Linked DNA regions of Prochlorococcus marinus XMU1408. The protein of the gene in region 1 binds, or shares a complex with, the protein of each later gene. Links are inferred from orthologs where the notes say so. Each region holds a gene or a part of one and is shown on either strand. Other genes may lie near its edges.

What was found.
Region 2: the proteins of mrdA (region 1) and rodA are in contact, whole or in part, in a crystal structure (PDB 6PL5), measured with the Thermus thermophilus proteins. The link is inferred for Prochlorococcus marinus XMU1408 from one-to-one orthologs. Residues at the interface, in WP_223903432.1 of Thermus thermophilus: Arg4, Ile5, His6, Leu8, Ala9, Phe12, Ala15, Leu16, Leu19, Gly20, Arg22, Ala23, Trp24, Leu26, Gln27, Val28, Tyr31, Tyr34, Leu36, Leu43, Thr45, Asp47, Lys156, Gln157, Gly158, Ser160, Val184, Leu201, Glu202; in WP_223903423.1 of Thermus thermophilus: Phe161, Val165, Phe168, Val169, Leu172, Pro198, Tyr199, Glu202, Tyr211, Arg212, Asp213, Gln220, Val221, Gln223, Ser224, Ile226, Ala227, Ile228, Gly229, Ser230, Gly266, Phe267, Val270, Leu274, Tyr277, Gly278, Leu281, Phe285, Leu289, Arg297.

What each region holds. Positions count from the first base shown.
Region 1 is NZ_QJUE01000001.1:52,047-56,149, forward strand. What follows is about bases 1,221-4,103. They hold mrdA (penicillin-binding protein 2), read right to left. Parts: upstream 3,627-4,103; coding sequence 1,815-3,626; downstream 1,221-1,814. Other genes in these bases: DNJ73_RS00230 (diflavin flavoprotein), read left to right, coding at 1,221-1,229; DNJ73_RS00235 (NADPH-dependent FMN reductase), read left to right, coding at 1,280-1,807; DNJ73_RS00245 (hypothetical protein), read right to left, coding at 3,652-4,020; DNJ73_RS00250 (hypothetical protein), read right to left, coding at 4,037-4,103. In the rest of the region: more of DNJ73_RS00230, read left to right, coding at 1-1,220. UniProt on the Escherichia coli protein: Catalyzes cross-linking of the peptidoglycan cell wall. Responsible for the determination of the rod shape of the cell. Is probably required for lateral peptidoglycan synthesis and maintenance of the correct diameter during lateral and centripetal growth.
Region 2 is NZ_QJUE01000006.1:46,255-49,763, reverse strand. Bases 74-2,858 are described here. They hold rodA (rod shape-determining protein RodA), read left to right. Parts: upstream 74-722; coding sequence 723-1,994; downstream 1,995-2,858. Other genes in these bases: DNJ73_RS08740 (sensor histidine kinase), read left to right, coding at 2,443-2,858; DNJ73_RS08750 (Mrp/NBP35 family ATP-binding protein), read left to right, coding at 74-713. Outside these bases: more of DNJ73_RS08750, read left to right, coding at 1-73; more of DNJ73_RS08740, read left to right, coding at 2,859-3,509. UniProt on the Escherichia coli protein: Peptidoglycan polymerase that is essential for cell wall elongation. Also required for the maintenance of the rod cell shape. Functions probably in conjunction with the penicillin-binding protein 2 (mrdA).

The DNA of each region.
Region 1 (4,103 bases):
ATAAATTGTTCGGTGCACATGTTTATGAAGAAAAATGGGCTGAATTAAACAGCAGTAGCACGGAAGAAGAGAGAAGACATTACTTCGATTGTCTAATGGCACCAATGTCTACCCAAGTCAATAGCATTATCGAAAAATTTGAAGACTTCGAGATTGATACGATAGTACCCGGACATGGACCTGCAATCAGCGGTAGTTGGAGGAGTTTATTAAACAACTACCAAAGCTGGGGAGAAAGCCAAAAATACAGCAACTTAAGAGTTGCTCTATTGTTTGCAAGTGCATATGGAAATACTGCTGCTATTGCTGATGCCATTGCTAGGGGAATTAGTAAAACAGGGGTCAAAGTTAAGATTATTAATTGTGAATTCACCGCATCAGATAACTTAGTCACTGAAATTCGTAAAGCAGATGGATATTTAATTGGATCGCCAACGTTAGGAGGACATGCACCTACCCCGATTGTTTCAGCACTTGGCTCTCTTTTGGCTGAGGGAGATAGAGGAAAGCCGGCTGGAGTATTTGGAAGTTATGGATGGAGTGGGGAAGCTCTTGATTTACTTGAAAAAAAGTTAAAAGATGGAGGCTTTAAATTTGGATTCGAACCTATAAAAATCAAATTTAGTCCTGATCCTTTAATGATTAAAAAACTTGAAGAAACAGGTATTCAATTTGGTAAGCAATTAATTAATGCAAAATTACGGCAACAAAGAAAGGCTAATGTAGGTTTAAATACAAGTAAAAGTGATCCAACAATTAATGCACTCGGAAGAGTCGTCGGATCACTATGTATATTGACTGCTCAAAAAGGAGATGAAGATAATCTTATTAGCGGAGCTATGGTTGCAAGTTGGGTTAGTCAAGCAAGCTTTTCTCCTCCTGGTATTACGATTGCAGTCGCTAAAGAAAGAGCTGTAGAAAACTTACTTCATACAGGAGATAACTTTGCTCTAAACATTTTAGAGCAAAACAATCACCAAAGCCTCCTTAAACAATTTCTCCAATCATTCAAACCTGGAGATAATAGATTTAACGATCTAGAAATTAAATTAAGTCCAAGCAATCAGCCTTTATTAAACGAAGCTTTAGCTTGGCTGGAGGGTACAGTTAGTCAACGAATGGAGTGTGGGGATCATTGGCTGATATATGCTGAGATTAAACATGGAAAAGTCATTAAAAAAGATGGAGTAACAGCAGTTCATCATCGAAAAACCGGAGCGAACTACTAGATCCATTACAAAAACGACATCATCCATTCACTCTTCCCTTTTGATTCACAATGTCTAATAAAAAGCTTCTTGTTATAGCTGCTAGTAATGGTGAAAATCTCAAACTAGCCAAAAGATTTCTAGTTGCATGCAAAGAACTAAATTACTCATGTGAATTACTTGATTTGACGGAATCCAAAAATGATTTACCTATATTTAATCCACGTCATAATTCAAAAGATAAAGCACCAGAAAATCTTAAATCGATTAATACTCAAATGGAGAGCCACTCTCACTGGGTCATTTGTGCGCCAGAATATAACGGCTCAATTCCTCCAATTCTTACAAATGCAATAGCTTGGCTTTCTGTACAAGGAACAGATTTTCGCAGTTTATTTAACGAGCGTCCAATTGCAATTGCAAGTTTTTCCGGAGGAGGGTGTATGGAATTATTACTTTCGATGAGAGTTCAATTAACCCATCTTGGAGCTTTAGTCTTAGGTCGTCAATTAGCTACGAATAAACAAAAAATTGCTGAGGATAAGTCAATCAACGCAATTCTAAATCAATTACTAAAACTTAATCATTCTAATCTTTAGTTCTAATTCACTCATCATTAGATTTTTGCTCATACCATGTCTCTAATATTTTTCTTGCCATGGGTAAAGCATGAACTGAACCGCCACCAGGAGTATTCTGAGCAAAAGCAACAATAACTATTTCTCCAGAATCATAAGGTGCAAAGCCAGCAAACCATGCATGATCAGCCCCTCCACTACTATCTTCAGCCGTTCCTGTTTTGCCGGCAACAGGAGGAAGAACAGAGGTGTCTAAATTTATTCCTATACCAGTACCATTAGTTACTACTTTTCGAAGACCTCGACGAATTGTATCTAATGTTGAATCTTTAATATCTACCTTCTGTAAATATTTTTCAGATCTCCAATTTTTTTTAGCATCAACTAAATGAGGAGTTATTAGATAGCCACCATTGGCAAATACTGCATATGCACGTGCCAATTGTAATGGAGTAACTTGAACAACCGATTGACCAATAGAGGCGCTAGCCAGATCCTCTACAATCCAAGGGGTTTCTCCAGGTTTACCCCAACCACGACCTTCAGCAGCCCATTCCTTATTCCCAACTAAACCCTTATTCTCATCAAAAATAGTTTCTATACCTGTGTAATTATCGAAGCCAAGTTTGATTGCAGCATCATACAAAGCATTTGATCCAGCCCAGACTCCAACCTGATAAAAAAATGTATTACTAGATACTCTAAGTGCATCTTCATATCCAATCCAACCAAAACCTCTTCTATTATATTCTGGAAAACAATGGCTACCATATGTAATACAAGGAACCGTATTCAATTTTCTACTGGCAGGAACTTTACCACTTTCCATACCTGCTATAGCAGTTACAGGCTTCCATGTACTCCCTGGATCGTATGCATTAAATGCTCTACTCAAAAGAGGATCCTTCTTTGACAAAAATAAGCTGTCATATTGAAAACTTGTAAAAGGTTGAGAAAAAAAATTAAGGTCAAAAGTAGGTTGACTCGCAATTGCTCTAATTGCACCTGTACGTGGATCAAGCGCTACTATTGCTCCACCAACTTTGTCAGATAATACTTTTTCTGCAGTACGTTGCAGATCTAAATCAAGAGTTAACCTTATATCCTTTCCAGCTCTGGGTAATTTCAACCCTAAACTACGCTGAACTGTACCTATTGCGTCGATCTCCAGCATTTCGCCTCCCCATTTACCTCTCAATTCAGATTCAAAAGCAGCTTCTATACCTTTTCTTCCAATTCGATCAGATAATTTATACCCTTGTTCTGAAAGTTTAGAAAACTCTTTTTGAGTTATCAACTGGGTATAACCCAAAGCATGAGCTGCTAGTGACTTATAAGGATAATTTCTAATTAAATCAATATCTATCTGAGCACCATATAAATTATTTTCTTGTTCTTTAAACCTAACTACTTGCTCCTCAGATAAATCAGTTAATAATATTTTTTTATACGGAGTATCTAAATTATTTCTATTAAAAGCAATCTCTAATTTCTTAGTAGAAACATTTAACAAATCAGATAAAGACCTTCTTAAATCAATCCATTCACTATTAGTTATAAGTCTAGGTTGAACTGATAAAGAATAAAATAATTTATTATCCGCTAGAACCTTTCCATTACGATCTAATAATCTTCCTCTTATTGGTGGATTAGCAATTAGCTTAATTCTATTTTCTTCTGAAAGTTTTTTATAGTAAGAGCCATTAATTATTTGTATCCAAAAAAGACGAAAGCCAGTTATTGAAAAAACAAAACAAATAAACAAAAAGAAAACTAGAGGTTGATTAAAAGCACCTACATGCTTTTTAGAACTTAAATAGAATTTTTCCTTTTTCTTCATTTCTAAAATTCAAAATATTTTTTTATCATCTATGTTTTTGAGTCATTGAAAGATGATCACTTAATTCATCTAATTGACTATCAATTCTTCTTAAAATTGAAACTAAAGAATCTTGATCATTAATGTCACAATCAGGATGAGTTTCTTCAACAGTCACATCAACTGAGACAATTGGATGACCTAGACCAGGAATAATTTGATCAATTTTGTCCCTTACTGTCTTCGCAGAACTTTCTCCATGAACCTGAAATTCTGAAATTGGATCATCTGATCTAAATACATTGACTATTGTCTTCAATCCACCAGTTTTAGCTTTGTTAAGCATACCCATACCAAAAGGCAAGGCAGTCTCCATTGCAAATAAATGCAACTCTCTTAAGTGATCTTTAGCCATAATGGCCTTGCAAAAGCTACTTCAGGATACTTGTTTCTGACGTTGGAAAGTAAGGAGTACAACTATTATTTGAAATGCCAATA
Region 2 (3,509 bases), on another replicon or contig:
CGGTGAATTTAGCGTGTGCACTAAGTCAAAATGGGTTCAAGGTTGGCTTGCTTGATGCGGATATCTATGGTCCAAATACCCCCTATATGCTTGGTGTGAGTGAAATAACACCTGAAGTTAGTGGTTCTGGTTCTGATCAAAAGATTATTCCCATTGAAACCTGCGGAATCGGCATGGTTTCAATGGGATTATTAATTGATCAAGATCAGCCAGTTATTTGGCGTGGACCAATGCTGAATGGAATTATTAGGCAATTTTTATATCAAGCTTCTTGGGGAGAACGTGATTTTTTGATAGTAGACCTTCCTCCTGGAACTGGAGATGCTCAACTTTCATTGGCTCAGGCAGTGCCTATGGCAGGTGTGATCATAGTGACAACTCCACAAAATGTATCCCTTCAAGACTCAAGAAGGGGGTTGGCAATGTTTAAACAAATGAATATTCCTATCCTTGGGGTTATTGAAAATATGACTTATTTCATTCCTCCAGATCAGCCTCAAAAATCTTATGAGATTTTTGGTTCAGGTGGAGGTAAACAATTATCTAAAGAAAACAATGTCCCATTACTTGCTCAGATACCAATAGAAACAGACATCTATTCGGGTACAGGCAATGATCTTCCAGTCGTTCATACGTCTCGAGATTCAATAACAGCAAAGGTATTTTTAGAACTTGCTAGAACGGTTAGTAATTCACTATCTGTTAAATACTAACTTACAATTATGATTGACTTTGGCCGTAAAAAAATATCTGGGTTGAATCTAATTAGGAATAAAAAATTTTGGAAGAATGTAGATTATATAATTTGGATTGTACCTATTATTTTAGTACATTTATCATGTTTTTTAATTGCGAGTACTCAAAGAGTTATTGGAATTACAGATTGGTATCAACATGCAATTATGGCTTATATTGGTTTTTTAATTATTTATTTTATTGCTCAATTTCCTTTGGAAGGTTTAAGAAAATATATTTTCCCAATATACTTAATTACTCTTTTAATACTTCTATATGTAAATTTTAGTGGTACTTCTGCCCTTGGTGCTCAGAGATGGCTCAGTTTTGCTGGTTTCAATATTCAACCATCGGAGGTTGCAAAAATAACTTTAATACTGGTCTTAGCTTCGATTTTAGATCGACGGCGGTTTGCTGATTTATCTCATTTAACGAAACCTTTATTAGTTTCTTTTTTACCTTGGATTTTGGTTTTTTTACAGCCTGATCTTGGAACATCTCTTGTTTTTGGAGCAATACTACTTGGAATGTTGTATTGGTCAGGAATGCCATATGAATGGGCATTTATTATTTTGGCTACTTTGGTGACAGGTTTACTTGCATGCTTGTACAAAATAGGTCTGATTATTTGGATACCAATAATTGGTTTTTTAGCGTATAAATCTCTACCCAAAAAAAAATTATTAACATTACTTGTAATCTTATTTCATTCTTGTATAGCAAAAATTACTCCTTGGTTTTGGTTAAATGTATTGAAGGATTATCAAAGAGATAGATTAATTATTTTTGTTGATCCCACTCAAGATCCATTAGGTGGTGGTTACCATATGCTCCAAAGCAAAATTGGTATTGGATCAGGAGGCTTGATTGGCTCAGGTCTAATGCAAGGACAATTGACAAAACTAAAATTTATACCAGAGCAACATACTGATTTTATTTTTAGTGCTCTTGGAGAAGAAACTGGTTTTTTAGGTTCTTTGTTGGTTATATTTTTATTCTTTATTTTAATTTTTCGATTAATAAGAATATCTATTGAAGCTCGAACAAACTTTGAGTCTTTAATTGTGATTGGAATAGCTTCAATGTTTATTTTTCAGATTATGGTGAATATATTTATGACAATTGGTCTTGGTCCTGTCACAGGAATTCCATTACCTTTTATGAGCTATGGAAGGACTGCTTTATTAGTTAATTTTATAAGTTTAGGTTTTTGTTTATCTGTCTCTAGAAGAGGTCAATCTATAAGAAAAAATCTCTGATCAAAAGCTTTAATTGATGTGTAGCTTAAAAAAAATTTTAAATGATTAGGAATAGAGGTTTCAGTTTTGATTGGATTTATTATCGGGAAGAATGAGTGATTAGTTTTATCCTTCATGTAAAGGAAAGAAATCCTCACTATCTGAATAAACCAATATTTTCACTAAATTAGTTATCTTGTTATGTAAAAGTATTTGCTTTAGAAGGTTTAATTACCTTTTTAACTATTGGATATATAGACCAGTTAGGTCCCATTATCCTATTTTGTTCAATAAGTCTTTCATTTGCTTCTTTGCACAGATTGATTGAGAGGATCTCAATTCAATTTAAGCAAAATAGTCAGATAAAAATTCTTCCAGAAAATTCAACTCTGCTTTCTATGCTTTTTCATCCTTCAAAATCTATTCAATCAAACGGATTTAAAGGATTGTATAAAGTCAGGAGGTTTGTGTGAGCTCGTCTCTAGTAACAATTCAAGATTTACAAAAAAGGATGGCTCAAGGCGTCCTTAACACTTCATGCAGTGAATCTGCAGTGCGAAGAATGTGGTGGGCAGCGTTGGATACTCTGCAGTCAGATATTTTGATGCCTATGAATCTGACTAGAGGTTTGTGGCTGTCTTCTCCATTACCGGCTCTTTATGAACCAAAATTATTGAAGAAATTTCAAGGATGGGTTTGGGCACCAAAGGATTTGTTTAATCTTGCAAATCCTTCTGTGGGGATATTGCCTCCCAGTCAATCAGTTTCGATGGATATTCATAGTGATTCCTCAAACTATGAGCGATTGACTCTTCTTGAGGAAGATGGGAATGATCCTTTGCTAATAGTTATTACTCCTGAAATTCAGATTGCACTTGCTTTAGAAGGTGAATGTCATGAGCGCAAATTATTGATGCGCAGTGATCCTGAAACTTTGAGTGATCTTTTAACATTGCTTGATAATAGATTGAATACAGAAAATATTGAACAGGCTAATAATCTTAGAAACGCTCTTGAAGAGATGGGTCAGTTAAAAACAAATGATGATCTATCCAAAGTCTTTTGGCCTTTATTATCTCAACGTTTGGCAGATATTGCACCAAGTTTAAATATCCAGACTTTGCCAGACAACATAATTAATGATGATGATAAATCAAGTTCAAAAAGTAATGAAATCACCTTGCTTGAAGCTTTGACACATGAAATTAGAACTCCTTTGGCGACAATCAGAACTTTGATAAGATCTCTTATGAGAAAGCAAGATTTACCTAAAGTTGTTGCAAATCGTTTGAAGCAAATAGATATTGAATGTACAGAACAAATTGATCGATTTGGTTTGATTTTTAATGCAGTTGAGTTGGAGAGAAGCAAGCCAGAACAAACTAATTTAGCTCTAACTGATTTAGGTAAAATGATCACAATGCTTTCTCCCGTTTGGAGTAATCAGCTAGAGCGAAAAGGGTTAAAACTTATTCTTGACATCACTTCAGATTTGCCAAAAGTTTTGAGTGATTCTGAAGGTCTTGAATTGATGTT